2 regions of the Vagococcus sp. QWL-13 genome follow, and region 2 is predicted to be linked to the other one. Evidence: riboswitches for the same ligand, from Rfam matches in the RefSeq annotation. Region 2 holds a riboswitch; the other holds the start of a gene.

Region 1 (16,792 bases), 940 kb from region 2:
AAACACTGTCTTTAGAGGAAGTTGAAAAATTGATTGAAGCACCTGACACTAAAACACCCCTTGGTTTGCGGGACAGAGCTATTTTTGAAGTGATGTATGCCACTGGTTTGCGGGTGACTGAATTGATTTCTTTGAAAATGGATGATTTACATCTGTCGCTTGGTTTAGTTCAGACGATTGGTAAAGGAAATAAAGAGAGAATCATCCCTTTAGGAGACCATGCTATCTATTGGATAGAGCAATATCTGACCCATTCTCGTCCCCAACTGTTAAACAAAGGGAAGTCCGTACCTTTTCTGTTTCTAAATCATCGGGGAAATGGTTTCACCAGACAAGGAATCTGGAAGAATTTAAAAATTTATGTTTTTCAGGCTGGAATCACTAAAAAGGTGACGCCGCATACTCTTCGGCATAGTTTTGCCACACATTTGCTGGAAAACGGGGCTGATTTACGGGTGGTTCAGGAACTCCTAGGACATGCAGACATTTCAACCACTCAAATCTACACTCATATCACTAAGAAACGTATGGCGGAAGTTTATAAACAATATTTCCCCCGCGCGTAGAGAAATTTAATTTTCTTGTCTTGATGTGTTATAATACTAACGGCTTAAACATGGAAAGGGTGATTCAATGGAAACTTTGAAAGTAAAATTAGACGTCTTTGAAGGTCCTTTGGATTTACTCCTCCATTTAATCAAGACGTTAGAAATAGATATTTATGATATCCCCATCGCAGAAATCACTGTACAATATATGAATTACATTCAATCTATGAAAGATTTGCAATTAGAAGTTGCAGGAGAGTACATCGTCATGGCGGCAACGCTGATGTCGATCAAAAGCAAACTGTTGCTGCCGAAACAAGAGTTAGCTTTGGAAGACGATTTGGATCAACAAGAAGGTGAAGACCCTCGGGACGCTCTAGTGGCACAATTATTGGAATACCGGAAGTTTAAGTATGCAGCAGACGTGCTCAAAGATAAAGAGGCAGAGCGAAGTCTTTATTACACGAAAGAGCCGTTAGATTTAAGTGATTATAAAGGAGAAATCGAACCTTTAAAACCAGACCAAGTCAGCACCATTGATTTGTTTTTGGCATTCCATGATGTTTTGGAGCGCAGTAAACTACGTGCGCCGAAAGAAACCACGATCACTGCCGATACACTCTCGATCGAGGCACAAATTAAATTCATTGAACACGCCATGGAGGATTTACCTGAAAATCAAGGACTGTCTTTTGAGTCCTTATTTGTGACTTATTCAAGAAGTGAAATCGTGACTACTTTTATGGCGCTGCTAGAATTAATTAAGGCGCGTAGGGTGAAAGCACAGCAGAAGAATCACCGTGCACCTATTTATTTATACACTTATTCGGAAGAACTGGAGTAAAGACTGAATGATGAGTTTATACGGAAAAATTGAATCTCTTTTATTTGTTGTAGGAGAGGAAGGGATTTCTTTAGATGAGTTGTCTTTTTTGTTAAAGAAGGAGACGGCGGAAGTTTTTGAAAGTATTCGTTTTTTAGAGCATAAATATCAGCAAGATAAGGATTGCGCCCTGCATATTTTAGAAGTAGGCAATCAATTTGTATTGTCCACTAAAAAAGAATGTGCAGATGTCTTAAAAAAATATGCCCAGTCTCCCATGTCCAATCACCTGTCCCAGGCAGCTTTAGAGACTCTTTCGATTATTGCCTACAAACAGCCTGTAACCCGGATGGAAATTGATGAAATCCGCGGTGTCCAGTCCACTGGCTCTGTGCAAAAATTATTGGCCCGTCAGCTGATTGAAGAAAAAGGTCGTGTGAACGGACCGGGGCGGGCTATTTTATACGGCACAAGCTCTTATTTTATGAATTATTTTGGTCTGGAAACAATCAATGATTTGCCTTCAGTGGAAGAAATGGAAGAAGAATTGACAGAGGAACTCCCAAGTGATTTATTTTTTGATAAATTTAAAAAACAACTTGAGGGACAGGGCATTCATGATACAGAGGCTCTTAAAGAAATGGTAATCAGCTATGATGATACATCAACTGAGAAAGTGTCAGCTGAAGAAAGACCAGCTGCTGCAATACCCGGCTTAGATGAAAAAAACTTGTCTAGTGAAAAAAATGATATTGAAGAAGGAACAGGTGAATAAATAAATGGAAGAAATGCGTCTGCAAAAATTTTTGGCTCAAAGCGGTGTTGCCTCTCGTAGAAAATCAGAAGAGCTGATTGCTCAAGGTGTAGTAAAAGTAAACGGAAAAGTAGTGACTGAAATGGGGGTCAAAGTGTCAAAAAAAGACCTGATTGAAGTCAACGGGATTCCTCTAACTAGAGAAAAGAATGTTTATTTCTTGCTTTACAAGCCTAGAGGAGTTATTTCAGCAGTCAGTGACGATAAAGGTCGTAAAGTTGTCACAGATTTATTGCCGGGGGTTAAAGAGCGTATTTTTCCGGTGGGACGTTTGGACTATGACACATCAGGATTATTATTGCTGACCAATGACGGAGAGTTCATGAATAAAATTACTCACCCAAAAAATGAAGTAGCTAAAGTGTATGTGGCAAAAGTCAAAGGTCTGCCAACCCAAAAACAATTAAGGGAATTGGAAAAAGGCATCAAAATTGACGGAAGGAAAACAGCACCTGCCAAGGCTTGGGTTTTATCAAGAGACAAAAAAGCAGAGACAGCAATCGTGGAACTGACTATCCATGAAGGACGGAACCATCAAGTGAAAAAAATGTTTGATGCAATCGGTTTTCCCGTGATGAAATTAAAAAGAGAGCGTTTAGGTACCTTGGATTTATCAGGCATGTCACCTGGTCAATACCGAAGTCTGTCTGCAAGGGAAGTCAAAGAACTGTTGAATCAGTCTGATGCCTAGCATTTGATAACTAAGGTAGAAACAGAAGACTTGTCTAGGACAAAAAATTTTGTTATAGTATAAAAGTAATTAAATATTAAGGTTCGTCTTCAGGGGCAGGGTGTAATTCCCGACCGGTGGTGATAGTCCACGAACTATTTCTTTTTGAAATAGCTGATTTGGTGTAATTCCAAAACCGACAGTATAGTCTGGTATAAAGAGGATTGGGCTTATTTGATGAAGTATCAAGTAAGATTTCTCGCTATTTTCTGCCCGTGGACAGAAAATAGCTTTTTTTATTGAAATCGACCCTTGAAAAACTATCAGATGTTAAAGTTCGGTGGAGATGAATCCTTTTAGGAGGATTAGTTGTATGAGAAAAAGTAAGATTCAACGTATGGTAGGAGTTGCCATGCTAGGTGCTGTCGCGTATGTATTAATGTTTTTATCGTTTCCTGTCATTCCTGCGTATGCATTTATGAAAGTCGATTTTAGTGAGATTCCAATATTGATTGGGGCCTATATATTCGGTCCTTTTGCTGCCGTAGGGATTGCAGCTGTTCGGTCGGTTTTGCATTTTCTAACCACAGGGATAAGCGTTCCTAATATGGTAGGGGATTTGGCAAGCTTTTTAGCGGGAATTTCTTTCGTGCTGCCAGTTTATTTCCTATCAAATAAAAAAGCAACGACGAAACAACTTGCAGGAGGATTAATCTTGGGAACCCTCTTGATGACATCGGTGATGATGTTTTCAAATTATAGTTTTATCTTGCCTGTGTATGCTAAATTCATGGGATTCCAACTGCCGGGGACATTGGCTTCATACATCATGTTCGGGGTATTGCCCTTTAACTTGATTAAGGCGGTCATCGTGAGTACCGCATTCATACTTGTCCGTAAAAACTTGTTGCCTTGGCTAGAGAAGAAACAAAACCTCAGTCATCATTTACAATAAAAATATAAAAATTAAAACGACACCCCAATCAGTTCTCGGGTGCCGTTTTTTCTTTTTCGATAATGATTGCCCTTGTGGGACATTTTTTATATGCTGACAGACACTGTTCCCTTTGTTCACTGGGAATCATTTGGCTCAATGCCTCAGGATCGTTTTTAAAAATCACGATACCAGCAGCATCATAATCAAAAATATCCGGAGCTTTGACTTGGCAAAGACCGCAGGCAATACAATTTTCTGGTATAATTCTAGTTAGCAACTCAATCACCTTAAAAAGAGGTATTTCAATGACAATGAGTCTTGATACATTTATTTTAACGCTCTTCACTCATGGTTACAAGGCAAGAATCAGTACACTTTATCAGCTTTTGATCGGCAAGAGGACGTCCTCTATTTTGTGCTACGGACATTTCTACGGACAGCTGCCTTACTTTGGTGTATTGCCTAAACTGGATAAAGAAACTTTCCAGCGTTCCATAAATAGTTTAGTGAAGAAAAATTTATTGACTGTGACAGATGAAAAGGGCGGCATCACCAATGAAGGGAAAAATTTTCTGCAAACGACTGACTTGGTTAATTATGCCAAACTAGATTACTTTACTTACGGGAAATCATGGCAGTCTTTTTTTGATTTTTTATTATTTTCTACCCAAGTGACAGCGGAACTAAATGCTGGTAATCCCTCCTATGTGCCGGTGGAGAATAATCCCTACAAACATTTTCAATTAAAAAAATGGCTGGCCCATCAGCTGGAGAAGCATTCTAAAGAAAAATTTATCCTAGGCTTTACGTCAGAATGGCAGCAATTGGCAGCAACGTTGCCGGAGTTGGAAGGGGATTTTTTGACTAATCAGCTGACAGGTGCCGGAGTGGTGGGAAAAACTTACCAACAGCTTGGCAGTCTTTTGGGCTTTGGTCAGTTTGAACTTTTACTATTTCATCGCCATTGCATCCATTCAGTGCTGACTATTATAAATAATTTTCAAGAAGCCTATCCCATCATGTATAGTTTATATCAGCTGGCAGATGTGCCCAACTATAATCAAAGTGCTTATCAAACCTATCAATCCTACTTGCAAATCAAAAATATTGATAAATTAATCAAACTTAGACGGCTTAAAAAAAGTACGATTTTGGATCATTTGGTTGAATTTGCCATCATCGACCCGGCATTTCCTTTTGCAGATGTGCTGACTCCTGAAATTAGGGAGATATTATTAGCAGCAGAAGAAAGCTGGCCAGATTTTCGCGACTGGAAAATATCCATGATTCAGGAATCATATCCGGATGTATCATTTTTTGAGATGCGCCTTTATCAAATCTGGCGGGTAAGAGGGATGGTGAAAGCTGATGAATAAAAAAATTCATCTATTGCTCAAAGAGCGTTTTGGTTTTTCGTCTTTTAAAAAAGGACAGGAAGAAACGATTCAGAAAATCTTATCGGACGATAATGTTTTATCCGTTTTACCTACCGGTACCGGCAAATCCCTGTGTTATCAATTGCCAAGTTATCTGCTTTCTGGTACTACAGTTGTGGTGTCGCCTCTGCTTTCATTGATTGAGGATCAGGTCAGACAGCTGCAGCGAACTGGGGAAAAGGACGTGGTCGCCTTTGGCAGTCAGTTAAGCCTCCACGAAAAACAATGGGTTTTATCCCGGTTAGCTAAGTACAAATTTATTTTTATTACTCCCGAATCATTATTTCAAGACGAAATATTACAACGGTTAAAGCAGTTGGAAGTGAGTTTGTTTGTGGTGGACGAAGCCCATTGTATCTCTACATGGGGCATTGATTTTCGCCCTGACTATGAAAGATTGGCTGTGGTTGCCCAGCATCTGAGTGCAAAGAAAATCTTAGCACTGACTGCCACCGCCACAGAAACTGTAAAAGAGGACATCCGTCAAAAACTTTTTTTAGGGCAGGATATTCAGATGATCCAACACACAGTCAACCGGGAGAATATTTTTTATGATGTGGAAAAGTTGAACACAGAAGAAGAAAAACTTTTGTGGTTGAATTCTTTTTGTTCCAAATATTCTGGCCCCGGGCTGATTTACTGCAATACCCGCCGTGATACTGAAGAAGTCAGTCGCTGGCTTTCTAAAAATACTCCGCTTGATACCGCCTATTACCACGGCGGATTGACTAGCATGGAACGCTCTGCCATTCAACAGCAGTTTTTGACCGACCAATTGGATGTTTTAGTTGCCACCAGTGCTTTTGGGATGGGGATTGATAAACCGAACATTCGCTATATCATTCATTACCAGTTTCCAGACAGTTTGGAATCTTTTATCCAAGAGTCCGGCAGGGGAGGACGGGACGGTCTGCAGACTCTTTCTGTAGTCCTGTATTTGGAACAGGATCGGGCGGTACATAGATATTTTCAAAAAGAGTTGGCCAAAGAAATCGATGAATTTACCCAACTGTTTCCGTTCACTAAAAATAATGAGGGGATGGCTTTAAATCATTTTTCTGATTTACAGAAAAAATGGTATGACTTTTCTCGAGCAGAGAATCAACCTGCTCATCAACTTCAAGAAAAAGTCCAGTCACGTTTACAAGAAAAAAACCATAAACTTACATTGATGGAAGAATATTTAGTGACATCGTCTTGCAGGCGTGAAAAAATATTATCTTATTTTTCTGAAACAGCAAAGCACCAACAAGAAGTTTGTTGCGATAATTGCAATCAGGAAATAACTGACTATCCCATCGGTCTTAGGGACATACAGCCGAACAAAAAAGAATCTAAATTACAAAATTCAAAAGAAATCTTAAAAAAGTTATTTTAGGATTGGATATTTGTACTGAAATATTGTAAGATGGATAGGAGTTATGAAAACCATTTGCTAGATTAGATAATTAATCTACAAGGAGGAATTATTTGTGGATAAGAATGACAATGAAAAAAAACCATGGGAACAGCCGATATATGAAACTGAATATGATTCAAATGCTTCAAGGACACAAAAGAGGAACAAAGGCAAGGAATCCAAAGGGAATGCTGGGTTTATCACACTTTTAGTTGTGATGTTGCTGGCTATCACTTTTTTGGTGATATATATCTTTGTAAAAGCAACAGACAATAGAACACCAACTGCCAAAAAAGAGGATAAGATTGAAATAAAAACCTCAGAAACTAGCACAAAGAAGACTGAGGAAACTACTAAGGAAACAGAAACCAAAGAAACGACTCAGAAACCGGAAGAAGATGTTAATGTGCAAGAACCAATACCAACACCGGAACCCGAACCTACACCAGCGCCAACTCCTGAACCAACACCATCTGGAGGTATCCATGTGGTTCAACCAGGAGATACTTTATACAGCATCGCAAGAAATAATGGTTTGACTGTGGAACAATTGCAGCAGTTGAATGGACTGAGCGGTACTGAGATTTCTATCAATCAGCAGTTAAGATTACAATAAAAATAGCCGTAACAACGGCTTTTTTTTAACTGAATGACTAGAAGATAAGGGGCGTTTTAATGGGGAGAAAGATTAGCATAGCCATCGACGGCCCGGCTTCGGCGGGGAAAAGTACGGTAGCTAAATTGTTGGCGAAAAAATTAAATTATATTTATGTGGATACGGGGGCAATGTATCGGGTACTGACCTATGCAGTCTTAAAAGAGGGAATCCCGGCTGCAGACGAAGCTGAAATTCTTTCGTTGCTGGACCAGACGACTATCAGTTTTACCTCTGATGATTCGTTGCAGCAGCGGGTATGGATGAATGGCGAGGATGTGACGGAAGAGATTCGTGGAGACGATGTGACCAATAATGTCTCTGAAGTGTCTGCCCATAAAAAAATCAGAGAAGAAATGGTTTCGAGACAAAGGAAAATGGGTGCTGACGGTGGTGTGGTGATGGATGGTCGGGACATCGGGACGGCTGTTATGCCAAAAGCTGAACTGAAAATATTTTTAGTCGCCAGTGTGGAGGAACGCGCCAGAAGAAGGTACGAGGAAAACATTTCTAAAGGGATGACAGTGGATTTTGATGTTTTAAAAGGTGAAATTGCTGAACGGGATTATAAAGATACTCATCGGGAAAATTCACCATTGATTCAGGCAGAGGATGCCATCAAAATCGATACAACTGGCATGACCATTGAAGAAGTTGTGGCAGAAATAGAAAAAAATATAGAAATCTAAGCTGTTTTTTAAAAAAATAAGGGTATTACTAGATATCCCACGATTTATAAGATACAATGTAAATAGAAATTTTTTGTTGGTTAGGAGGCCATTAGTCATGTCAGAATTTGAAAAAGAACAAACGGAGAATACTTCAATGTTGGATGCTCTCGAAAGTGTTCAAGAGGTGAAGATTGGCGACATCATCAAAGGAGAGGTACTGCAGCTTGAAGACAAGCAAGCACTTGTTGGAATCTTAGGTACTGGAGAAGAAGGGGTAGTTCCGTTAAAAGAACTGTCGACTTTTCCTGTCGAAGACATCAATGAGCTTGTTAAAGTCGGCGACATTTTGGATCTGGTTGTGATTACTACAATCGGAAAAGACAAAGAAAACGGAAATTATTTATTGTCCAAACGTCGCTTGGACGCTAAAAAAGTTTGGGAGGAAATCGAAGAAGATTTCAAAGCAGGGAATACCATCGAAGCACCCGTTACCGATGTTGTAAAAGGTGGTTTGGTCGTAGACACCGGCGTCCGTGGTTTTGTACCGGCATCCATGGTGGAAGATCACTATGTATCAGATTTTTCTGATTACAAGGGCAAGACAATGACCTTTAAAATTGTTGAAATCGAGCCGTCGGAAAATCGGCTGATTCTTTCTCACAAAGCAATAGTTGAAGCTGAAAAAGCTGAACAACGAAAAGAATTGCTGAATGAGATTGAGGAAGGTTCTGTCATCAAAGGAACTGTGGCACGATTGACTGATTTTGGTGCATTTATTGATTTGGGAGGCATCGACGGGTTGGTCCACGTATCAGAAATCGGCCACACACACGTTGAAAAACCTTCTGATGTCCTAAAAGCTGGTGAAGAAGTGGAAGTGAAAGTTCTTTCCATTGATGCAGAAAATGAGCGAATCTCACTTTCCATCAAAGCAACTTTACCGGGACCTTGGATCGGCATAGAAGATAAACTTGCCGTAGGGTCAGTAGTGAACGGAATCGTCAAACGCTTGACCAGCTTTGGCGCTTTTGTGGAAGTTTTCCCTGGTGTTGAAGGGTTGGTGCACATTTCGCAAATTTCTCACAAACATATTGCAACCCCTCACGAGGTGTTGACAGAGGGCGAAGAAATCACCGTTAAAGTTTTGGAAGTCAAACCTGAGGAACACCGAATCGCTTTGAGTATCAAAGCGTTGGAAGAAAAAGAAGAACCTGTAGAAGAATCCTATGAGACCTTCGAAAAAGAAGAAGAGTCAGGATTTACCTTAGGGGACATTGTGGGAGAACAATTAACTGATATCACCGAAGAAAAGGAATAAGCATTCCGTTGAGCACCGCATGAACTATGCGGTGCTTTTGTGTGGCAAGAAGAATTTTCTTGCATGGAAGCTCTCATTTAGGTAAACTACAATGGTGCAGTCCATCATCAATAGTGATTGTTTAAAAATAGTCAGGCTTTGAGATGAATGAAGCCTAGGCTATTTTATGTATGTCCAAGTATAGTTATCAAAGGAAGAAAGGAGTTAAATGAATGGCAAACCCAACAATTGCAATCGTGGGCAGACCTAACGTAGGAAAATCCACCTTGTTTAATCGTATTGCAGGAGAAAGAATTTCAATTGTGGAGGACACCCCGGGAGTCACTAGGGATCGAATCTACGCTGTGGGCGAGTGGTTAGGCAGAGAATTTAATATCATTGATACAGGCGGTATAGAAATCAGTGACGAGCCTTTCATGGAACAAATCAGATACCAAGCTGAAATAGCCATGGACGAGGCCGATGTTATCATTTTAGTCGCAAGCGGCCGGGAAGGTGTGACAGATGCTGATGAGATGATCGCGCGACTCCTTCACAGGACTGAAAAGCCGGTGCTATTAGCCGTGAACAAAGTAGATAACCCTGAAATGCGTGCCGATGTTTATGATTTTTATTCTTTAGGATTAGGTGAACCTTATCCGGTGTCAGGCAGTCATGGTTTAGGTTTAGGTGATTTGCTTGATGAGGCAGTGAAATTCTTTAAAGACAATTCAGAAGACGTTGATGACGGCACCATCCGCTTCAGTTTGATCGGCCGTCCCAATGTAGGGAAATCTTCTTTGATTAATGCGATTTTAGGGGAAGAACGAGTGATTGTTTCAGATATTGCCGGGACTACCAGAGATGCTGTGGACACGTCCTTCACTGCGGAAAGCGGTCAGCCTTTTGTTATGATTGATACAGCAGGCATGAGAAAACGCGGAAAAGTCTATGAAAGTACAGAAAAATACAGCGTCATGCGTGCCATGCGTGCCATTGACCGTTCAGACATCGTCTTGATGGTTTTAAATGCGGAGGAAGGCATCAGAGAGTACGATAAACGGATTGCCGGCTTTGCTCACGAAGCAGGAAAAGGAATCCTCATCGTGGTTAACAAATGGGATCTGATTGAAAAAGACACGAACACGATGAAGGAATTTGAAACGAAGGTGCGTGAAGAGTTCAAGTATTTAGACTATGCACCAATTATTTTTGTTTCCGCTGTGACTAAACAACGGTTGTCACAGTTGCCTGAAATGATTGAAGCAATCAGTATGAATCAGAATTTGAGAGTTTCCTCATCTGTCCTGAATGATGTTATTATGGACGCGGTGGCTATCAATCCTACACCGACAGACAAAGGCAGACGTTTAAAAATATTTTATGCTACACAAGTAGGTGTCAAACCGCCCACTTTTGTGATATTTGTCAATGAAGAAGAGCTGATGCATTTTTCCTATAAACGTTTTTTGGAAAATCAAATTCGCAAAGCTTTTCCTTTTGAAGGCACACCGATACACATTATTCCACGGCGGAGAAAATAAAAATCAATATTTTAATCAAATTCATATCTTTCTCAATTATTTCAAACAAAATGGTTAAATTCCTTGATAAGACAATGTTTCTGTGATATCTTTGATAATGAAATATTGATTCATCAATTTTTCAACATTGGTTTGTAGAAACAAAAGATGGCAACATCTTATAATTTACGGAGGTGAAACAAACACATGGCTAACAAAGCAGAATTGATTGAAAAAGTTGTTGAAAAAACTAACTTAACTAAGAAAGATGCTACAGCAGCTGTTGATGCAGTATTCTCATCTGTTCAAGACTTCTTATCTGACGGTGAAAAAGTACAAGTTATCGGTTTTGGTAACTTTGAAGTACGCGACCGTGCAGCACGTAAAGGTCGTAACCCGCAGACTGGTGAGGAAATTGATATCCCAGCAAGCAAAGTACCTGCATTCAAACCAGGTAAAGCATTAAAAGACGCTGTAAAATAATGATATATAAAGACTAGTCAGTTTCAGCTGGCTAGTTTTTTCTTTTTGTCGTAATTTTACTAATCAAGGGAAATGAGATTTACTTTGTGCTTATTTCTTCTGATTAGTTTATAATAGTGTGTAGCAGAGGTGAGGAAATGACAGCATATAGTGAACAGATGTTAGCAGCGATAGATAATGATGACTACGTACAAAGTGAGATATTTTTAGAAAAAGCATTGCGTTTCGATGACGAGGAAATTTTAGAAAGTTTAGGAGACGAGCTGCTGAGGATGGGTTTTTTGGATGAAGCAAAAAAGATTTTCCATCAGTTAAGTAAAAAAAATCCCAATCAGCGGACATTGAACATCTCTTTGGCAGAAATTGCCATTGAAGAAGACGAGATAGATTTAGCCTTAGATTATTTATCCCATGTCAGAAAAGATGATCCCGGCTATCCGGAAAGCTTGCTGGTGGCGGCAGATTTATACCTGACTATTGATGCACCGGAGGTCAGTGAAAGCAAATTAAAAGAAGCTCTGACCATCCTTCCTGACGAACCGGCAATCAAGTTTGCTTTGGCAGAATTTTATTTTGCAATAGATAAATATCCTGAAGCGTTGGCTTATTATCAGCAACTTCTCCAAGAGGGGTTTGAAGAATTTGCCCAGACAAGGCTGCCTAAGAAAATGGCTATGATTTATAGTCAGACAGGGGAATTTGATACAGCTGTTACTCTTTTTGAAAATGAGCTGTCTGTTGAACGATCAGACGAGGTGCTGTACTTTTTAGCCCTTCTTTATAATCAGCTGGGAGAAAGAGAAAAGGCCATTCCATTGCTGCAGGAAGTTCGTTTCATGGGGGATACTTATCTAAACGTTTACGTGCCGCTCGCCAGTGTGCTGATAGATGAAAATATGAAAGATGAAGCTGAAGAAGTGCTCAAAGAAGGACTAAAAGAAAATCCATATGACCTTTCACTGTACCACTTGGCTTCCGATTTTGCTTTTCAACATCATCGACTGGATGAAGCAGAAGAGTATTTGCTGGATGCATTAAAAATTGAAGAAGATACAGAGCTGACACTAATCAAATTAAGCAACTTATTTTTATTTCAGGAAAAGTATGAAGAAGTGCTGGACTTGTTGGAAGAAGGCCGCGAGTTGATGAATGTCCAGGGACACTGGAGTTTAGCCAAAGCCTATGACGGGTTGGAAGAGTATGAAAAAGCCGGCAGACAATACCGGAAAGCTTATGAGGGATTGTCCGATGACCCGGAATTTATGAAAGAATTCGGCTTGTTTTTGAGAGAAGAAGGAAATGTTAAGGAAGCAGATAATATCCTTCATCAGTATTTGGTATTAGTGCCTGACGATGTTGAAGTTTATGATTTACTTGAAGAATAGGATGAAGAATCATGATTAACCTGGAAGCGAAAAAAGAATTCTTGCAATGGGTGATGGAAAATGTTGCGTTCAGAGAGCGAGAGGCTTACTGGCTGATTGATTATCTGATTGGTCATGAAAACATTTTGGAAAAGGTACGGATTGTAGAGCATGCAGAAACTACTCCCAGAGGCTTGAGATTTTCAGACAATACCTTTGATCTGGAACCCTTTGAAATGTATAAATATACGGTAGATTTTGACGATGCTGAACAGATTTTCCATGAAATACGAATGAACTGGCAATATGATTTATTTGTAGAATTTTTATTTAAAGATCAGTGGAAAAACGAGTTGTATCTGGCTGTTTTGGAAGACAATCCTCATTACTCCTGGAATGTTTACGATTTGGATTATTCTTCCGAAGATATGGATAATTTTCTAAATTCATTGGAAAAGGAGTTTTACGATAAACAACTCCGGCTCAAACTGGATGCAGCACTGGAAAAAGAAGATATCAAAATGTTTGAAAAATTAAGTGAATATTTGCATGAAGAATAATAAAAAGTAGAAATACAGCTGCAAGAGGCTGTTGCCCTTTTGGTGCAGCTTTCTTTATAAAAGCAACTGCTTTTGATAGAATGAAATGTATATGGGAGGAGGGCTTTTTTGGAAATAGAAAAGGGAGATTTGACCATTCAAGAACTTCAACAAGAAGTCGATGCCTATATCCAGCAATTTGAACAAGGTTATTTCCCGCCGATGTCTCTCTTAGCCACACTGACTGAGGAAGTAGGGGAGTTGGCCCGGGAATTAAACCACGAGTTTGGAGACAAACAAAAAAAGCCTGAGGAGCACCGCCGATCGATTGGTGAAGAAATCGGAGATGTGCTGATTGCTGCAATTATTATGTCCAATTCTTTAGGGATAGATTTAACTGAGGTTTTTCATAATAATATGAAAAAATTTCGAACAAGAGATAAAAATCGTTTTTTGAGAAAAAATAAAAATGAATTATCAGAGATGGATGGTGAGGAAGAACGTCATGGGGCACAAGTTACCGACTGAATTTGAACAGGCAATTCCTGTCATGGCTAAAATCAAAGAAGCTGGCTTCGAGGCTTATTTTGTAGGGGGATGTGTCCGTGATCTCTTGCTGGGAACACCTATCCATGATATCGATATTGCGACAAATGCGTTTCCACAAGAAATCAAAGCTATATTCCCCCGCACCATCGATGTCGGCATAGAACATGGTACGGTGTTGGTCCTTTACCATCAAAATAAATATGAAATCACAACATTTAGGACAGAGTCAGGGTATCAGGATTTCAGACGTCCTGACGAGGTGGTTTTCGTCAGACATTTGGAAGATGATTTGAAGCGGAGGGATTTCACTATCAATGCTTTAGCTATGACCACCCAAGGACAGATGATCGATTTGTTCGGCGGACAGGAAGATATGAAAAAAAAGATTATCCGGGCGGTTGGGGAACCACAGGAGCGTTTCCATGAGGATGCTTTGCGGATGATGCGTGCGGTACGTTTTGCCAGTCAGCTGGGATTTTCTATAGAAGAACAAACTTTGACAGCTATCAAAGATCATCATGCACTCTTGCATCATGTTTCAGTGGAACGTATTCAGATCGAATTTATTAAATTAATGACAGAAGCTAAAAGAACGATTGGACTGATTCCTTTTTTGGAGTGCGAACTTTATCAGTGCTGCCCGGGATTTTCCAATCATTTAGCCGGATTGACTGAGTTGATGACCCTTCCAGAAAAAGAAATAAAAAAAGAAGCGGTTATTTGGTCGATTATTGCTCATTTTTTAAAACTAACAGACAAAGAAGTTGTAAAATTCTTGAGAGCGTGGAAACTTTCCAACCAGCTGATCAAAACTGTGACAGCAATTTTACCAGCTTATCGTTATCGTTTGCATGATTTCTGGGTTCCTTTGATGATTTATCCATTGTCACGGGAAGAAGTCATTATGACAGAAGAAATGCTTGTGTTAACGGGCCAGCCCAACCGGATATCAGAGGCGCTAGCTTGCTATGACGGTCTAACGATACATTCTTTGAAGGATTTGTCGATCAGCGGCTCCGATGTTTTAACCTGGACCAATAAAAAACCTGGTCCTTGGCTGGGAGAATTATTACAGGAAGTCGAAGAAAAAGTCGTTCTCAAAGCCTTGCCTAATGAACCGGAAAGGCTGATGAAATACGTTTTAGAAAGGGGGAGTGCAAATGAAACAATATAAAAAAGAATATTTAGTTGAAAAAAATCATGCAGCATCATTTGTGGGCTCAGGTGATTTGGAGGTCTTAGCAACACCTTCTTTGATTGCTTTTGCTGAAAATGCTTGTAAAGAGATGATTTTCGACTCGTTAACTGCTGATGAAACAACAGTGGGGATTTCCATAGATGTGAAACATTTAAAAGCAAGCCCTATTGGTGCCAAAGTGACAGTTGCTGCAGAGCTGGTCAAGCAAGATAAAAAGCGGTTTGATTTTAAAATCCAGGTGTACGAAAAGGATGTACTGATTGCTTCCGGTACCCATCAGCGTGTTGCTGTTAATCGCCAGCGATTCTTAGAAAAATTATAATCGGATGATATTTTTCACAAAGATATTGTAATTTAAAATCTTTGTGATATTATGAACATATAAATTGTGAAGGAGCCAGAACAATGACAAAAGAGATGACTGCGTTAAAATTTTATTTCAGAAATGGTGAAACTTGGACTATTCAACGGGAGTTCATCGGAGATCTTTGGATCAAACAAGTAACTACCAGCTATGGCAGAATTAACGGGGGAGATTTCCAAAAAATCAGACCTTGCGAAGGCATCAAAATAGAATTGTTTGAAGAAGCTGATCATGTCCAAACAGATGATATTAATCTAGGCGGTTTGGAGTTGGGGATGTTCCAGAGAGCATTGAAATATGAAGATATTTTAAAAATAGATATCCAATTTGATGACGGAAAATCCGAACAAATTTATTTCCCGTATTTGGACAAAGGTACTCCTGGTCAAGAAGGACTGGACAACAAATACCAGAGCACGAAGATTGGCAAAAACGGTCACTTGTATATCGTGATTGATGCTAATAACACGGTGGCCAGTGTCTACGGCGAAGAAATATAAATAGATTGTAAAACTGGAAAGAGAAGGTCTTTCCAGTTTTTTTGAGTAAATAAGCTGTTTTCTTTTTTTATGTCTTATTCTCCCTATATTAATGGCTAGGAATGATGTATTATAGAGAAGTTGTCCTCAAATATTTCTTGTTCTTTTTTAGAATTGTGAGGAAAAGGATAATTTGTTAAAATAAGGAAGACATTGTATAGAAATGATGTGATATCTTGAAAGAATTGAGAGTTGACAACTTAAGTAAAAGTTATGGCGACAAGTTATTGTTCGATGATATTTCTTTTTTAATACATACCAATAACAGGATTGGTATGATTGGTATCAATGGGACAGGAAAAACCAGTTTGTTGAATGTCTTGGCGGGTAAGGATACCTTTGAAGCCGGGGAGATGAAGCATCCCCATGACTTTACTACAAGCTATTTGTCTCAAACAACGTCTTTTGATGGGGAAGCTAGCGTTGCTGAAGCAGTTTTTACAGGAGAGTCCCCTGTGCTGAGAGCAGTGCAGCAATACGAACTTGCATTGAAAGAGCTGGAAAAGGACGGTCAAAATCCCCAAGCTCAAAAACGCTATATTCAAGCAGAAGAATTAATGAATAAAGAAGATGCTTGGACGGCAGATACTAATGCTAAAACCATTTTGCAAAAACTTGGAATCAGTGATATTTCACAAAAGATAAAAAATTTGTCAGGTGGTCAAGAAAAGCGGGTGGCGCTGGCTCAAGCTTTGATTCAGGAAGCGGATCTCCTTCTTCTTGATGAACCTACCAACCACTTGGATTATAAAGCGATTCAGTGGCTTGAAAGTTACTTGAAACAATACCGCGGGGCTATTTTATTAGTCACCCATGACCGGTATTTTCTTGACAAGGTAACCAACCGGATTTTTGAACTCTCCTTTGGCAAACTCTATGAATACCGTGGAAACTATCAAGTTTATTTGGAACAGAAAAGTGAAAGAGAAGCTTCGGAAGCAACGGCAGAGCACAAGAGAAAACAATTATATAAAAAGGAATTA
Region 2 (16,792 bases):
ACGGTTCAAGATCGTCAAAAACTTCCTGGTCCCCGCCAACCATCAGACAAGCACCGTATCGGGCACCCTCCATCCCGCCGGAAGTCCCGCAATCCAGAAAATTAATCCCTTTTTCTGCAAGGAATTCATAATTTTTTTTACTGTCACAGTAGTTGGCATTCCCTGCATCAATAATAACATCTCCCTTGTCTAACTTTGAAGCAAGATCAAGGATTAAATCATTCGTAATTCTTCCTGCCGGGACACTTATCATGACTACTTTCTTTTTATCCAACCTTGCAACTAGGCTGTCTAGTGATGGAACAACATCAATTCCTTCTTTTTCTGCACTTTCACGTATTTGTTCATTAATATCAAACCCAATCATTGACCATCCGTCGTCTTTTGCATTCAGCGCCAAATTAAGTCCCATTTTCCCCAGACCAACCAGTCCGACTTTCATGGAAATCACCTCTCCTTTTTGTTAATGCTATTATATATAAATTTTATTTATTTGTAAAGGCTTCAATAAATAAATTTTATTTTTTGTGTAATTAGTGGTAAAATATATTTATAGTTAAGGAGGTCGTTAAAATGGTCAATAATTATTTAGAAAATATGATTGGACGCAATTATCGGTTCCTAAGCGACACAGAAAAAAAAGTTGCCGATTATTTGTTAGAAATACAAAATAATCTTGTCACAAAAACCATTGCCAACTTATCAGATGAAACGGGCGTCTCACAGGCAACTATCTTCAAGCTTGTTAAAAAAATGGGATTTGATGGCTTTCAAGATTTTAAAATCAGCGTTGCCGCAAATTCGTCGTCAACTATTTCTGATCCGTCATTGATCGCCTATAACGATATCACCACCGATGACAGCAGCTATGAAATTGCCATGAAAGTCATTAATTCAAATCTTGCAGCAATGCAAAAACTAGTTCCCCAAATCAATCCGAAAAAACTTGATCATATATTGGAAATGCTCTACGAAAGTGAAATCATTCATTTTTTTGGGATTGGCGGTTCATCGGTTGTAGCTTTTGACAGCTATCAGAAATTCGTGCGGACAAATTTTCGTTGCAACTATATTATGGATTTTCATTTACAGTTGATGTATACCACAAAACTTACATCTGATGACGTGGTTTTTCTGTTTTCCCATTCCGGTCAATCGGTAGAAACCTTAAATCTTGCCAAAGCCGTCGCTAAAACTGAGGCCAAGCTGATTGTTTTGACGGGAAACCCCCATTCTGAAATGGCACATCTGGCTGATGAAGATCTCACGATTTATTCGGAAGAATCAAAATATCGTACTGAATCTTTAGCCTCTCGAATCCTTTATCTGACAATCATGGACATTATCTATGTGAATTTGATGCTCCATGATGAGACTCAAGGACAAAAATCTATGAAACGCATCCGTTCAGTCCTGACTGTCTCGAAAACCGACAGCGACTATATTCTGTAATCATATATGGTAATAATAAAATTGGAGGAATCAATATGGAAACGACTGCATTATTAAAACAATTAGAAGAAGAGAAATTTTTGCCCCTTTACACCGCCACGTCTTTGGAATATGTGGAGACCGCAAAGAGAGTGTTGTTGAAGCATAATTTGCATTTTATCGAAGTCACTTACCGCAGCGAGTTGGCCTCCCAAGTAATTCATGATTTATCCGAGTCTGGCGAATTGATTGTTGGTGCCGGAACGGTGCGCAATATTGCGACAGCCAAAGAAGCCGTGGCTAACGGGGCCAAATTTATCGTGACACCAGGATTAGATGAAGAAATCGTAAACTTTTGTCTTGAGGAAAATATCCCGGTCATTCCCGGTGCTGTTACGCCTACGGAGATTATGCGGGCAAATTCTTTGGGTTTAAACGTTCTCAAATTTTTCCCGGCAGATATTTATGGCGGTATCAAGGCTATCAACGCTTTGAACGGACCTTTTGCTGACATAAAATTTGTCCCTACAGGCGGCATCAATAGAGACAATGTTAACGAGTTTCTTGAATGCCCTGCTGTTTTAGCAGTCGGCGGATCGTTTATTATTTCTGAAAAAGCGCTGATGATTGATAGTGGGGAGACTGCTGATAAATCATTGGGAGAATTAATAGCCAGTGTGTAACATAAACGCTGTGGTATGATAACTTTTTTAAAATTACTTGAGATAACTTCTTAGATAGAAGAAAAAATAATAGTAGTTTGTGAATCAAAATAAAGCGAGACACTGGCTGGTGTCAAAGATTCGTTTAAATTATTTCGATAAAGTTTTTTAGTTAGGTTGGACACAAATAAGCCGAGGCTGACCCATAAGTCTCAAAAATAGTAAAAAGGAAACCAAAATCGATAAAAAGATTTTGGTTTCCTTATTTTTTTGTCTATTTAAGAGGTTTGTCTGCTGATAGACAATTAACTTTCTCAGATTAACTGCCATAAATGCGAAACCTAATTCGTTTTTCACCTTATCTTTACCTCTTACTGAAAATCGAGTGAAGCCTAAATTAGCCTTCAGATTTCCGAAGGCTGGTTCTACGTCTATTTTTCTTTGACCATATAATTTGCCTGTTCGTTCGTCTTTCAGAAGCGTCTGAACGTAAGCTTTAAAATAGTCCCAATTGCCGTTTTTTTGAATAATTCTATTACGACCTGACTTCGCTTTGGTACATTGAGAACGAACTGGGCAGTTTTCACAAGAAAGACATTCGTATATTTTTAATTGTCGTTGGTAGCCATAGTTATCTGTACGAGTGGCATAACGTTTAAACGGGACCTCACGGTCAATGGGACATAAATAGGTATCTCTTAACTCATCATACTGCCAATTCAAAGGATTAAAACGATTCTTTTTAAAGCTTCTTTTTTTCTCTTTGCGGTACATGCCATATGTAATCAAAGGTATCTTTTCAAAGTCATCCATAATCGTTTCATAGTTTTCTTCACTACCATAACCAGCATCTGCCACAATATAGTCGGGTAAATCAAAATAGGTATTTTCTATGGTCCGTAAAAAAGGAACTAAAGTTCTCGTATCCGTAGGATTCGGAAAGATGTCATAAGCTAGGACATATTGTTGATTGGTCGCAATTTGGACATTGTAACCTGCTTTTAGTTGCCCATTGCGCATATGATCCTCTTTCATTCTCATAAAAGTGGCATCGTGATCTGTTTTGGAGTAACTATTTCTCTCACCTAAAATAGCTTTTTGACGGACATACCGTGACTGACGTTCTTTAAAATCAGAGAATTGCTTCAAGGCTTGTTTAGGTGCCTTTCGTTGAGAGCGTAGTTGTTTTCGTTTTTTAGCGCAGTCAGAGGTCTCAATTTCTTGAGTCAAATTTTCTACACTTGTTTCTAATGCCGTGATGATTTTTGAAAACTCTTTGTCTGAAAGGTCTTTGTCTTCATCACAAATAGAAGGAATGATGGTTTCCTTCACGAGTTGTTGATAAATCTCTTTTGATTTCTCTGTCAACTTAGCTTCATACTTTTCAATGCTTTTTTTCCAGACAAATGTGTATTTATTGGCATTGGCTTCTAACTTAGTACCGTCAATAAAGATGGCATCTGTTTCGATAAGATTCTGGGAAACCAAAAGGTTTCGGAATTGAATAAAGCATTCTTCTAATAACACTTGCATCTGAGGATGTACACGAAACCGATTAATCGTTCTAAAATTGGGTTGCTGGGATTGTGTCAGCCAGCGAGCGCGAATACTGTCTTTAGCTAGCGCTTCAATTCTTCTGCCAGAAAAAACAGACTGCGTGTAACCGCACAAAATCAACTTCAACATCATTTTAGGATGATAAGAGGTTGCACCCATCTGATGGTCAAAAACCGAGAAGGCTTTTTCTGGCATGCTTTCTACAAGTTCATTGATTGCAAAAGCGATGTCACCCTTTTCCAAATAAATTTCTAAATCTAGTGATAAAGTGACTTGATTCATGTTATAATCTTTGTACATAGATAGCACTCCCTTTTGGTTATGGTTGGTACTTTAATTATACAAGGAAGTGCTATTTTTATCGCTAAAAAAAGGAACAAAATCATATAAAGATTTTGTTCCTTTTTGCATTGAATGAGGACTTATGGGTCAGCCTCGGTTTATTTATATGTAGATTAATTAAAGCAATGTGTGTGAAACAGAAGGTTGCAGTTGCGAAACAAGAGTTGCAGTATTAAAATAGTGAATCTTTTAAAGCCAAATTGTCAAAACTCCTAAACTGGTTCTTCATCCATTAGTTCTAATTGATAAACTACTGCTTTTCCTCTGTTGTCCCCATTATAGGACAGCAAAAATTCTCCTTCTTCAAAAAAACGGGCGGAAGCAACAGATTCTCCTTGGTTGACAAAAATCTCCAAACTTGAACCGTCTATGAATATTCTGAGTTCTGTTAACATTTGATTTAAGGTTGTTTTTCTTGATTCGTATCGTTGCTCTGCCCAACTCTTTCTTGATAAGACTAACTGTTTTTTATCGTGATAGTAAGTCAGCGAAGTAGAATTTTTCAACGTGAGTGTGAAATCGTCTGCAACATCAAAATACAATAGTAACTCCACTGCGGAGTCGGCAGATTCGTAACACCAGTTTTCTTTTAAGTCAAAATTAGTTTGCTCAGCTCTAAGTTGCTCTAACTCCTCTACTGGATATTGTGTTAATGCTCCAGATCGCGTCCCTAATTGACGAGGGATTGTTAAGTGATGAAGCCAGCCTTCCTCTACAGTCGGGACAGCTTGTTCGTACTTCGGTGTCATTACCCCCATCCAGCCGTATAAAATCCTTCTTCCATCTTCTGTTAGAAAAGTTTGAGGAGCATAAAATTCAAAGCCCCAATCCAGCTCACACATGTGGCTATCTTTGATTAAAAAACCTTTTGGAGATGGGGACACTACCAGATAGACTGATTGATAGATGTTTTGATAGCTATCCTCCTCCGCTTCGATTCCTTGAGGTGAATACAAGAAAAAATTATATTCATCAAGGGTAAAGAAATCAGGGCATTCCCACATAAAACCTTGTTGAGAAAGTTTTGAACGCTCTTCTTCTGAAAAAAATTCTCCTAGCAGCTGCCAGTCCAGTAATCTTTTTGAAGTGTAAAGCAAAGCCGTCCCTGTACCATCACTCCTTTGAGCCCCTATAAGTAAATACCATTGCTTTTTTTCGTCATCAAACCACACTTTAGGGTCCCTTACATGCCGGGTATAGCCATCAGGATGAGAAAAAATCGGTCCTTGTTTTTTAAAAGTTTCACCATCCTCAGATATGGCTAAACACTGATAACTTTTTCGTGTGCCATCTTTTTCTATCACATTCCCAGTATAAAAGACATATAGTTTTTCGTCTTTTATGACTGCTGAGCCGGAGTAAATTCCATCTTTGTCATATTCTTCAGACGGGATTAGTGCCGCAGGACGTCTTTGCCAATGAATCATGTCTTTAGAAACCACATGTCCCCATACTTTTTTCTCATGGGTCGTCCCATCAGGGTTCCACTGATAAAACACATGATATTTCCCTCCAAATTGAATCAACCCGTTAGGATCATTGAGCAGCCCTTTAGTGGGTGTAACATGATATTTCATCGGGTATTTTGATTGTGCGACTTTACCGTCTAACATGATTTTCTCCTATATTTCTTCTAATTGTTCATCTTTAAAGCCAAAAAAGTAAGTCAGAATAAAACCAACACTTATAGCAACTACATTGACCAAAATATAAGGGATTAACTGGTTATTCAAGTACAGCAAGATGCCCGGGATAACAGTAATAGACATTCCTGTTCCTGATAAACCAAGAATATTGGAAATAAAACCGCCAACACCCCCGCCAATCAGTCCCATAAAGAATGGGCGCACATACCTCAAATTCACACCGAAAATAGCCGGCTCTGTAATACCTAAAAGTGCTGACAAAGCAGATGGAAAAGCTAAAGCTTTAAGTTTTTTAGATTTAGTTTTTAATCCTACCGCCAAAGTCGCCCCACCTTGAGCTGCCATACCGCAGGTGATAATCGCATTAAACGGATTACTACCAGTATTTGTCAATAGCTGCACTTCAAGAAAATTGAAAATATGGTGCACTCCTGTAACCACGATAACCTGATTTAAAGCTCCTATAAGCAAGCCTGCCAAGCCAAAAGGTAGCGCTAAAATCCACGTAGTCGCATTCAGAACAATAGTTTCAAAAGAATGGAACACTGGACCGATAAGCATCAATGAAAGAACGCTCATAATCAGCAAGGTAACAAAAGGTGTCACTAATAAATCAAAAGTTTCTGGAACAATTTTTCGCAATTTTTTCTCAAGATTTGCTCCAATAATGCCCGAAATAAATGCCGGCAAAACTGTCCCCTGATACCCTACAATTGGAATAAAATCAAACAACATAATAGCATTTACATTACCAGAAGCAACTTCGTAAGCGTTGGGCAGGGAAGGACTAACTAGCATTAAACCGAGTACTATACCTATAATGGGACTGCCACCGAATACTCTAAAGGTTGACCAAGCGACTAACGCTGGTAGGAAAGCAAACGCGGTATCTGTTAACACTTGCGTATAGAGCAAAAAATTTTCATTGATTGTCTCTGGTGACAGCCCAACAATCCCCAAAATTTCAGGTTGTGTCAATAATCCTCTCAACCCCATAAATAATCCCGTCGCAACCAACACTGGAATAATCGGTACAAAAACATCCCCAAAAGTTCGAATCATTCGTTTAAAAATATTTCCATCTTTAGGAATGACATTTTGTTCTGCTTTTGACTGTTCACCAACTCCTAAATGCAACACTTCTTCGTAAATCTTATTGACCGTTCCCGTACCAAAAATAATTTGGTATTGACCAGAATTGAAGAAAGCCCCCTTTACTTTAGCTATATTCTCGACTCTTTCCTTGTCGATCATCGCTTCATCCTGAACCATCACTCTTAACCTAGTCGCGCAATGGGCTACACTACGGATATTATTTTCTCCACCTACCGCCTCGATTACTTCCTGAGCTATTTCTCTGTTTTCCATTATCTTTCCTCCTCACCTTTTAAGGGACCGGTCCCTTAAAAGGGCAAAGTTTTCGTGAGGGACCGGTCCCTCACGCTCTCACATACAAGATAACATCTAATGTATGCGATGTCAACCTAATTTTCTAACACTTTTCCTTTCCATATAAGAAAATTTAATATTGACAACACGTTCAATTACTTGTCCATCAATTTTCATTAACAAATTATTAGCAGCAGTTTCTCCGACTAATTCATGATGAAAATCAATAGTAGTTAGGGGCGGTGTTAAAAATCCACTAAAAGAATATCCGCCGAAGCCAGCAATTGAAATATCTTTACCTACTATTAAATTCAGTTCGTATGCCGCACGGTATAGTCCCATGGCCATGTTATCTGTAGCTGTGATATATAATGTGGAATCTTGTGCTTTAAATAAATCCTGTGCTAAATAATAATTATCCTTCGTTCTAAAGGTGGACTCAACAGTTGACACAGAAATACCTTTTTTTAAGAAAGTCTCGATTACTCCACGTTTCCGCTCTACACCAACTGAGTAGTCACTTTCCGTTACCCCTAAATATGTCACTTTCCGGTGTCCATAGGTCAACATTTTTTCCGCCAATAACATCCCTGCTGCATGGTTGTCATGATTAATAGTATAAATATCTTTATGATTTTGACCGACAAAAATAATAGGGACTCTGATTTTTTTTTGTGCGCTCAGATGTTCCTCTGTGATTTCGGTTGCAAACAAAATAATCCCAGCAACTTTGTTGTGAACCAAACTATACAACCCATCAATCTCTCTTTTCACATCTAAATCAGTGTTAAATATAAGTAATTGATACCCTTTGGCCCGACTTATTCTCTCGACACCATCTAGCATACTCATGATTGAAGGAGAATCTATTCTAGGTATCACCACACCAATAAATTTACTTTTCTCTGATTTCAAATTTCTAGCAAATTGATTGGGAACATAGTTATGTTTTTGGATAATTTCTTTTATTTTTTTTGCAGTTTCCTCGCTAACATATCCATTATTTAAATATCTAGAGACCGTGCTTTTTGAAACACCTGCTTCTTGAGCAATTTGTCTAATCGTTATCATTATTTTCTCCCGTGGCCGCATTCTTCTCAGACGTGCTTTTTCACTTATATTATCATAAATCTTAAAGATGGGCACATTTAAGTATTTGGAGGATGACTTTGTTAGCTTTTGTTTTTTATATAAAATATTTTTTTTGCAATCTGTTCTATTAAAAAAACAGCCGGAAGTTGCGAAGTAACTTCAACCCTTTTTTCGTTATCGGTATAAGTTTTACGTAAAGTTTTTCTCCCAATCTGATATGGAATATTCAAATGCGAAAGTTTTGCAATCGTTGATTTTTCGGAATCAGTAATAGAGATTATTGTGCTTTGTCCCAACTTACTATTTTGTAAAGAATAAATAAGCTCTTGTGTCTCACCGGAGACAGATAGAACAATGATTCCAATTTGGTGAATAAGAGAATCAGAAAAACTATCAACGGGATAATTGGACGGGTCTTCGATACGCAAAGCACTGATAGAATAATTAGCAAATAATAAAGTACCATAATAACCTATTGCTTCAGAAGATCCAGATCCGATAAAAATGATAAGCTGTTTCTTTGATAATATTTCAGCTGCTTCATTTACCTTATTTTGTAAAAAGTCTTCGTTAAATCTATGAAGAAAATGTTTAAGGGGTTCATTGTTATCATCAGGCTCTATTGTTTCATTCAATTCTTTTTGGTACATTCCCAACTTTATTTTAAACTCAGTAAAACCTTGGCAATCAAACTTATGGCAAAATCGTTGAATACTTGCTGTGCTAGTGTGGGTGGCTTTGGCAAGTTCGCGGATCCGCATATAAACAACTTGATCTAGATGCTTGACGATAAAATGATAAATATCAAATTCTAGTGGACTTAGATTAGGAACATAGTTTAAAAACAACATAAATTACCTCTCCTTTTCTGATACGCTGTGTGTCAACTTTGTTAAAAATATCAAAACGTGATAAAAGAAACGTTTTCAATAAACATTATAATGTTTTCTTAAGTAAGATGCTATACTAAAATCAAATATAAGCGAGGAGAGGATAAAGTGGATTGTCAATTTCCAGATTGTTTTTTTTGGGGTGCTTCGACTAGCGCACCTCAATCGGAAGGAAGAGTAGTAGGAGATAAGAAAGGGGAAGATATTTGGGATTACGCTAGCAAACATTTTAATCATAGATTTTATGAGGGAATAACCACTGAGGACACTTCAAGGTTTTATACGGACTATCTAGCTGATGTGGAACGCATGGCCGATTTATCATTTAATTCGCTTCGAACATCAATATCTTGGTCACGCTTAATTCCAGAAGGTACGGGGGCAATTAATCATGAAGCTGTTGAATTTTATAATAATGTCATTAATGAGATGATAAATAAGGGTATAGAACCTTTTATAAATTTATATCATTTTGACATGCCAATGGCTTTGCAGAAAAAAGGAGGATTTGAAAACAAAGATAACATTCTAGCATATAAAAAATATGCAGAGACATGTTTTGAACTGTTTGGAGACCGAGTAAAGTATTGGTTTACTTTTAATGAGCCAATGATTCCAGCTGAAGCTGGTTATTTAAATGATAGACACTATCCTTATATAGTTGATTTTGAAAGGGCTGCCAACGTTCTTAATAACATTGTCATTGCACATTGTGAAGCAGTTTCTAGTTTTCGGGAACTAAATCTGAGTGGAAAAATAGGGATTATTATGGACGTAATACCAGTATATCCTAGAAGTGAAAATCCAGCCGATTTGAAGGCAGCAGAGATGGCCGATTTATTTTATACCAAAAGTATAAATGATGCCATTCTAAAGGGAGCTTACCCTATTGAAATTAAAGACATCCTAAAAAAACATCAAATTAATATAAACATCAGTAAAGAAGAAAAAGAATTAATAGCTAACACAAAAATTGATTTGTTAGGCATTAACTATTACCGGCCTCGACGGGTAAAAGCTCGTGAATCTTCCCCAAATCCTAAAGGTGTTTTTAAACCTGAATATTATTTTGATAACTATGAAATGCCGGGACGTCGAATGAATTACTCACGCGGGATAGAGATTTATCCAAAAGGGATTTACGATATTGCCAAAAAAATACAGCATGAGTATGGCAATATTGATTGGTTTGTTTCAGAAAACGGTATAGGGATTGAGGGAGAGGATGCCTTTATTAAGGACGGTATGGTCCAAGATGAGTATCGAATAAACTTTTTGAAGGAACACTTGCTTTGGTTAAATAAAGCCATGGGTGAAGGAAGTAATTGCTTGGGATATCACATGTGGACATTTGTGGATTGTTGGTCATGGATTAATACGTACAAAAATCGTTATGGCTTTTACCGTTTAGATTTAAATAGTGGAGAAAAAACAGTTAAAAAATCTGGACTTTGGTTTAAAAATGTAATTCAGAATAATGGGTTTAATTTATAAAAGGAGGAAGTTAATATGAATGCAATTTTTGAAAATATATCACTGAAATTGATGCCAATAGCTGATAAAATTGGGAAACAAAGACATCTTCAAGCCATTCGAAATGGGCTGATTTCAATGCTGCCATTAACAATAGTTGGGTCTTTTTTTACAATTTTACTTAATTTACCAATTCCTGGTTACGCAGAGTTTATTCAGCCGTACATTCACATAATAGACGTCCCTTTTAGATATACTGTGGGGCTAATGTCATTGTATGCGTCATTTACCATTGGCTCATATTTAGGAAAAACATACAAACTTGATAACATCACAAGTGGGTTCTTATCAATGTTGGCAACATTATTAATGACTGTCCCGACCAACATCCAATCAGGAATAGACGTCCTAGGAAATGAAGTGGCTGGGGGACGTTATATTCCTATCACGCCATTAAGTTCCCAGGGTTTATTTGGTGCTATTCTAGGTGCAATTATTTCAGTTGAGATCTACCATTTTACACGAAAACACAAATTAGAAATTCAGATGCCTCCAGGCGTCCCACCCGTTGTTGGGCAATCATTTGCAGCATTATTGCCAACGTTAGTAATCATTCTAGTATTCTGGATTCCACGTCACTTTTTTGGATTTGATTTAAATGCCCTATTGAGTATCTTGATTTCTCCCCTGAAGGGATTCCTAACGGGAAATAATTTATTGGGAGGTATTTTCACTCAATTACTAATATGTATCTTCTGGATTTTTGGTATCCATGGTCATGCCGTCTTAGGACCTATTATACGACCATTTTGGGATCAAGCTATTTTGGAAAACGCTGAACTTTTTCAATCTGGTGTGAGTGAATTTCAACTTCCAAATGTTTTTACTGAACAATTTTTTCAGTGGTATGCGCAAATGGGTGGAACCGGTGCAACACTTGCTTTAGTATTTCTGTTTTTATTCTCTAAATCACGTTATTTAAAACAATTAGGGCGTCTTTCGCTTCTTCCTGGAATATTTAATATAAATGAGCCCATAGTTTTTGGAGCTCCAATCGTAATGAACCCGATATTATCTATTCCGTTTATATTGACACCTATTGTTAATACGATTTTGGTATACATTGTTACAACACTTAATTTTATGCCTAAAATGATGGTGAAACCACCTTTTTCAATTCCCGCTCCTCTAGGTGCACTCATTACTTCTAATTGGAATTGGTTCGCTTTCGCGATGGTTATTATGTGTTTCTTCACATCACTTTTAATTTATTACCCGTTTTTCAAAATGTTTGAACGGAAACAACTGGAAGAAGAACTTTCTCAGGAAACTGTTTAGTAAGTCTTTTATGATATTATCAATTTTAATCAAATAGTCTGAATATTGTCTACCAATCAAACTAAAGACAAATTGACAAAAAAGTTGTTCTACTCTACTTTTAGAGTGATGTTTTTAAAAGTCATCAATGAATGAAGCCACTGTTTTTACGGTGTTTGTTAGCAATGGTTTACTCCTAAGTTTGCTTAAAAAACATCTAAAAATATTTACTCCTTACAATAAGCTATATTTTTAAGAAACGACACAGCTATTTGTCTAAGATCAAGTGGTAATTAAAGAGGCGCGGTTAAAATTAACCCCGCTTCTTTTTTATAACTTATTTTTTTGAACATCCTATACAGATTTTTTTCTAAATAAACAAGTTGAAAAAATTTCATTCATTATTCTCTGAGGCTTTCACTTTTCAAAATCAAACTGTTTCTTATCTCAGAGTCTATTTTTTTACTTTCGATCTTTCCTAAACTCGTCAATATACAAACCAACAGAACGAGTCATCTCTCTTGAGAAGTCAGAGTCAAATTTCCGACGATAAAAAGCCCGGACCCATTTTTCAAAATCAAATTCGCTTTTTGGTGATAATGCGGCTCTTTCCTCAAACATGGCACGCAGTGAATCCCCATCTAAACGATGATATGTGTTTTCATGAACAATGTATTTTTTATCAAAACGGTTTGGTTTTGGACGTCTTTTTTGTTTTTCAATCGGGTAACCAAATACTAGCATGGTGACCGGAAAAACATACTGCGGAAGATTCAGCAATTCTTTATGGTACTCGAATTTTTCCATAATATCGCCGATATAACATGAGCCGATTCCCAGACTTTCAGCAGCCATCACGCTATTTTGAGCTGCGATAAGTGCATCATTACATGCCAGTAAAAGTTCCCCAACATCCGGTTTTCTCGGACTCTCCTCGACTAATGAAAAAGTATCTATCCACTTCTGATAGTCGGCACAAAAAATCAGGGCCATCGCCGCGTCAGCAATGAATGCTTGATTATCACAACTAACGGATAACTTTTCTAACAATTCTCTGTCTGTAATGTCTAAGATGGTATACATCAATTGATTCCCTGCACTTGGTGCTTGAATCGCCGATGCCAGTATCAACTCTTTATCTTCCACAGAAATCACTTTTTCCAAATAAACCCGTATCGATTTCCGGTTAAACAGGCTCTGAATAATGGCATTCATCCTCTCAACCTCCAATACTTTTTTAGTTTTTCAACACCTATTCTAGTTCAATGTTGGAGATTTTAAAAGAAAAATCAAAAAAGAAAGATTTTAACCTATTCCCTCTTACAAGCTAATTCAGCAACCCTAATTATCGTCAAAAATAATAGCATTGACAAATCTTCATAACCATGAGAAAATATTCACAATAGAATAGTTCTTCAGGGCAGGGTGAAATTCCCGACCGGCGGTAAAAGTCCGCGAACCTTAAAAGGTTGATTCAGTGAAATTCTGAAACCGACAGTAAAGTCTGGATGAAAGAAGGAACAAATAGTATGCTAAGTTTTTTTTGGCGAAATACTTTTGATATCAGCAAGCTCTGCAGAATTATTTGCAGAGCTTTTTAATTTGGAAAGGAAGATGACGATTCATGCGAAATGAAAAAACACAAAAAATGGTGACGGTTGCTTTCTTGGGGGCTATTGCGTATTTGCTTATGATGCTGAAATTTCCGCTCCCGTTTATGCCGCCATTTATGGACTTTGACCTTGCAGCGATTCCCGAACTCTTGGCAACTCTTTTGTACGGCCCACTGTCAGGTATCAGCGTGGTAACAATAAAACTGCTGATAAAAATTGCGACTGTCGGTTCAAGTTCCATGTTCACAGGGGAAATTCAAAATTTTATTCTCAGCAGCAGCTTTGTTTTACCGGTGTGGTTCGTCTATCGGAAAAAACAAACAAATTCTTCTCTCACTTTAGGCATTGTGACAGGTGTATTTTTTACGACTTTTATCGCTTGTTTGTCTAATATTTATTTCATTATTCCTTTTTATAGTCGCCTGTACGGATTATCCATGGAAGCTGTTATTAAAATGACACAAGCAGTTAACCCTTATGTCAATAGCGTCCCTAGACTCGTAATGTTGGGCATCATTCCTTTCAACTTAATCAAGTTGGGAGTCAATGCGGGAATAGTCGTTGTTCTTTTCAAAAAATTATCAGTGATTTTTAATAGAAGGAGAGAAACTCATGGCGTTTAGCTTGGCAATGGATCAATGCTTTAATAAATTAGGGGACAAAAAAATTATGGCTCTCGGCTCTTCCCTTAACGATAAAGTCACTGTCAGAAATGTCAGCTGTATCATTCATGAAAGAAAAATATATTTTAAAACTGATAAAAACTTCCCTAAAACTAAGCAGTTGCTTCAAAATCCAAACGTTGCAATTTGCTACTGGGGAGTCCAAATTGAGGGAATAGCCATAAATCATGGATTAGTTGTTTTAGAAGAGAATAAATTTTTCGAAGATTTATATGAAAAGCATTGGAAAAACAGCTACAATGCTTATCCCCATAAAGAATCAGAAATCTTGATCGAGATTGTTCCAAAGTTTATAGAAATATGGGATCAAGATGAAAACAAGCAAGGATTTCAGTTGTTGATTGATGTAGACAATAAAAAAACAGAAAAACGACTATACGATTAACTTTATATGGTAAAAAAATTCATTTCAACTCCTCTACAAGGAATGGAAATGGATTTTTTATTTCTTCTCTTGTTTATCATGCCGTGATTTTCAAGTGTCTGCTATAAAGGGAAATGGACAGCAATTTGTATCTTCCGTGTTGAAAATTCAAACTTGGAAAAATAGTCTGTTGATCTCACTTCAGCATGTCAAAAGTTAAATGAATTTTTTAGATAGCGAACCATCAATAACATAAACAACTAGCAAGTAGTCTTAGGATATTAAAAAAACTTGAATTACCAGAAAAATAGTATTATTATGTATTTATGCGGTCGTGGCGGAATTGGCAGACGCGCTAGCTTCAGGCGCTAGTGGTAGCAATACCGTGGAAGTTCGAGTCTTCTCGGCCGCATAAAAAGCAGTTAAAATGCTGTCATATCAGTAGTTAAACAGAGTTTGCAGATAGTTTCTGCAGCTCTTTTTTTCTAGTCTATTTTTTGGCTGAGGCTAGTGGGTAACACTAGTTTAATAAAAAGGTGGGAGCATGGGATATGACAGAAAAAAGAAGAAAATATCAGTTGGATGAAGATGAACTACAACTAGTCTCTGGAAAAGTTGCTATAACAGATGAGGAGGCATTTGACAGGTTTATCACAAGTAGGGTACTGATGGGAGCAAAGACAGGATGAGCAGTAAGTATTGCTGTTTGTCCTCTTTTTCTGTTTGTTAAACAGTGGATTTTACAAGGTGATTCTGTTTCAGGTATACTGCTCTATAAAACAGTATAAGCTGTGAGAATGACTGTTCAGAACAGCAAAAAAGACAGAGAATGACTCTGCCTTAAAGTGTTATTTATATTTAATTTCATAAGACTGTGTTTTGAAAGTAAGTATCTCACCACTCTCATCATCACCTTCATACTGAACTAGTTGAACTGCATGCTGCCCTTCTGTAATTCCTGATTTTACTTCTTGCAAGTGTAACTCTGCCTGTGTCATGCTATCTTGCTCTTTAGTTAACAGTACTCCATCCAAGTAGACAAAGGTCAATTTACTTCCATCAAAGCCATCCACATCAATGCTAATAGCTGTTGGAAAGGTTTCTGGATCATAAAATACCACAGGAATTAATCCATCAGCAGTACTGCCTCCTTCACTTGCAAGATCAAAAGTACCTTCTCCTGTTTCTACCTGTCGAGAAAAATCCTTATCTTTCACTACCTTTAACGTGTTCTCTTCTATTTCTTCCGATACTTTTTCAATGGCAACTCCAGTTTTATCTTTTTCATCTGATTTTTCTTCTGGTTTTCCACTGCAAGCTACTAATAAAAATAGTAAGGTAGACAACAAAACCAACCCTTTAAGTTTCTTCAACATATTCCCCTCCAACAGGTTGATAACATCAATTATACAGTACTCAGAACAAATAAAAAAGCCAGAATTAAAACTCTGACTAATAATTGCTATGCCACTGAAACACTTCCTGTCATTAAATTATCAAACGCCACTGGAAGTATTTTTGAGCCATGTAGATAATGATGATTTGTCCAACTTAATTTGACAAACGAAAAAATTAAAAAGACTCATCACTGTGAATAATTGCCATCATGGAAATCTCCGAATAATTAACAAACTGACGCAACTTGGCAGCCAAAGTTCTAGAAATACAGCCTTCCTCGTACAACTGCTGAATAAATGTCCGCTCGACGGTCAATGTTTGGATATGCAACTCGTATAATTCAAACAAGTAATCCTCCATTTTATCCGCCCCATAAAGATGGATTCGCTCTATATTATTTTGATATTCCTTAATCAAATAGTCTAACGTAACAACATAGTGATTCTTTTTATCCGTCTGAGCTGAAATCTCCTTTTCGATAGCTTCAATCGCCTTGAGGGAGCACTCCAATTCTACCTGGTATATTTTTTCTTCGTTGATAAACTCCGATTTTCTCTTGATGAAGTGTTTTACAAGTTGATCCAGCTTAAATTGCAAGACAACCATTTGTTTGATACGTGTATCGAAAGTCATCTTTTTAGTCTTAAACTGCTGTTTTTTCCGGACAATATTGCTTTTAAAAAACCGGTAAAGGGTCTGATCTATTTCCTTTTCTATCAACAGCTGGTTTAAATACCTGACTTCACTATTCAAGGCGAAGTTGACAGCATTCTCTTCTTCGTCTTCAAAACCGTCTCTGCTCTCTATTTGCAACAGCATAATCTCCCGGTCTATTTTTCTTGATAGGATCTGATACTCACTCAGCAAATCGAGAATAGCAAGCTGGTCTTCTTTTTCATTCACCTTCTCTAAATATTCGATAGCGCGCGAAACAA

Evidence for each region. A riboswitch is a leader RNA that binds a small molecule or an ion and turns the genes downstream of it on or off. The one in region 2 is predicted to bind FMN.
Region 1: linked by a shared signal. The riboswitch ahead of AC4PHI_RS07515 (ECF transporter S component) and the one ahead of AC4PHI_RS03155 (ECF transporter S component) in region 2 are both predicted to bind FMN.

The regions. Positions count from the first base shown of each region.
Region 1 covers NZ_CM178746.1:1,598,074-1,614,865, reverse strand. Annotated here, with positions in the region: gene xerD (site-specific tyrosine recombinase XerD) at 1-566, shown strand, start outside; gene AC4PHI_RS07530 (segregation/condensation protein A) at 634-1,392, shown strand; partial or broken gene scpB (SMC-Scp complex subunit ScpB) at 1,403-1,966, shown strand; gene AC4PHI_RS07520 (pseudouridine synthase) at 2,160-2,876, shown strand; FMN riboswitch at 2,958-3,084, shown strand; gene AC4PHI_RS07515 (ECF transporter S component) at 3,229-3,810, shown strand; gene AC4PHI_RS07510 (ferredoxin) at 3,839-4,069, opposite strand; gene AC4PHI_RS07505 (YpbB family protein) at 4,098-5,168, shown strand; gene AC4PHI_RS07500 (RecQ family ATP-dependent DNA helicase) at 5,161-6,606, shown strand; gene AC4PHI_RS07495 (SAG1386/EF1546 family surface-associated protein) at 6,701-7,243, shown strand; gene cmk ((d)CMP kinase) at 7,303-7,971, shown strand; gene rpsA (30S ribosomal protein S1) at 8,069-9,271, shown strand; gene der (ribosome biogenesis GTPase Der) at 9,484-10,794, shown strand; gene AC4PHI_RS07475 (HU family DNA-binding protein) at 10,981-11,256, shown strand; gene AC4PHI_RS07470 (tetratricopeptide repeat protein) at 11,394-12,641, shown strand; gene AC4PHI_RS07465 (YpiB family protein) at 12,653-13,180, shown strand; gene AC4PHI_RS07460 (nucleotide pyrophosphohydrolase) at 13,310-13,687, shown strand; gene AC4PHI_RS07455 (CCA tRNA nucleotidyltransferase) at 13,665-14,882, shown strand; gene AC4PHI_RS07450 (thioesterase family protein) at 14,869-15,228, shown strand; gene AC4PHI_RS07445 (hypothetical protein) at 15,312-15,770, shown strand; gene AC4PHI_RS07440 (ABC-F family ATP-binding cassette domain-containing protein) at 15,986-16,792, shown strand, end outside.
Region 2 covers NZ_CM178746.1:660,162-676,953, reverse strand. Annotated here, with positions in the region: gene gnd (phosphogluconate dehydrogenase (NAD(+)-dependent, decarboxylating)) at 1-442, opposite strand, end outside; gene AC4PHI_RS03205 (MurR/RpiR family transcriptional regulator) at 574-1,452, shown strand; gene AC4PHI_RS03200 (bifunctional 4-hydroxy-2-oxoglutarate aldolase/2-dehydro-3-deoxy-phosphogluconate aldolase) at 1,488-2,114, shown strand; gene AC4PHI_RS03195 (IS1182 family transposase) at 2,262-3,950, opposite strand; gene AC4PHI_RS03190 (glycoside hydrolase family 32 protein) at 4,205-5,605, opposite strand; partial or broken gene AC4PHI_RS03185 (sucrose-specific PTS transporter subunit IIBC) at 5,630-7,006, opposite strand; gene AC4PHI_RS03180 (LacI family DNA-binding transcriptional regulator) at 7,118-8,098, opposite strand; gene AC4PHI_RS03175 (MurR/RpiR family transcriptional regulator) at 8,200-8,970, opposite strand; gene AC4PHI_RS03170 (glycoside hydrolase family 1 protein) at 9,118-10,503, shown strand; gene AC4PHI_RS03165 (PTS sugar transporter subunit IIC) at 10,519-11,820, shown strand; gene AC4PHI_RS03160 (nitroreductase family protein) at 12,262-13,014, opposite strand; FMN riboswitch at 13,207-13,323, shown strand; gene AC4PHI_RS03155 (ECF transporter S component) at 13,424-14,035, shown strand; gene AC4PHI_RS03150 (pyridoxamine 5'-phosphate oxidase family protein) at 14,025-14,480, shown strand; tRNA gene AC4PHI_RS03145 (tRNA-Leu) at 14,788-14,871, shown strand; gene AC4PHI_RS03140 (hypothetical protein) at 15,011-15,148, shown strand; gene AC4PHI_RS03135 (hypothetical protein) at 15,308-15,835, opposite strand; gene AC4PHI_RS03130 (cation:proton antiporter) at 16,032-16,792, opposite strand, start outside.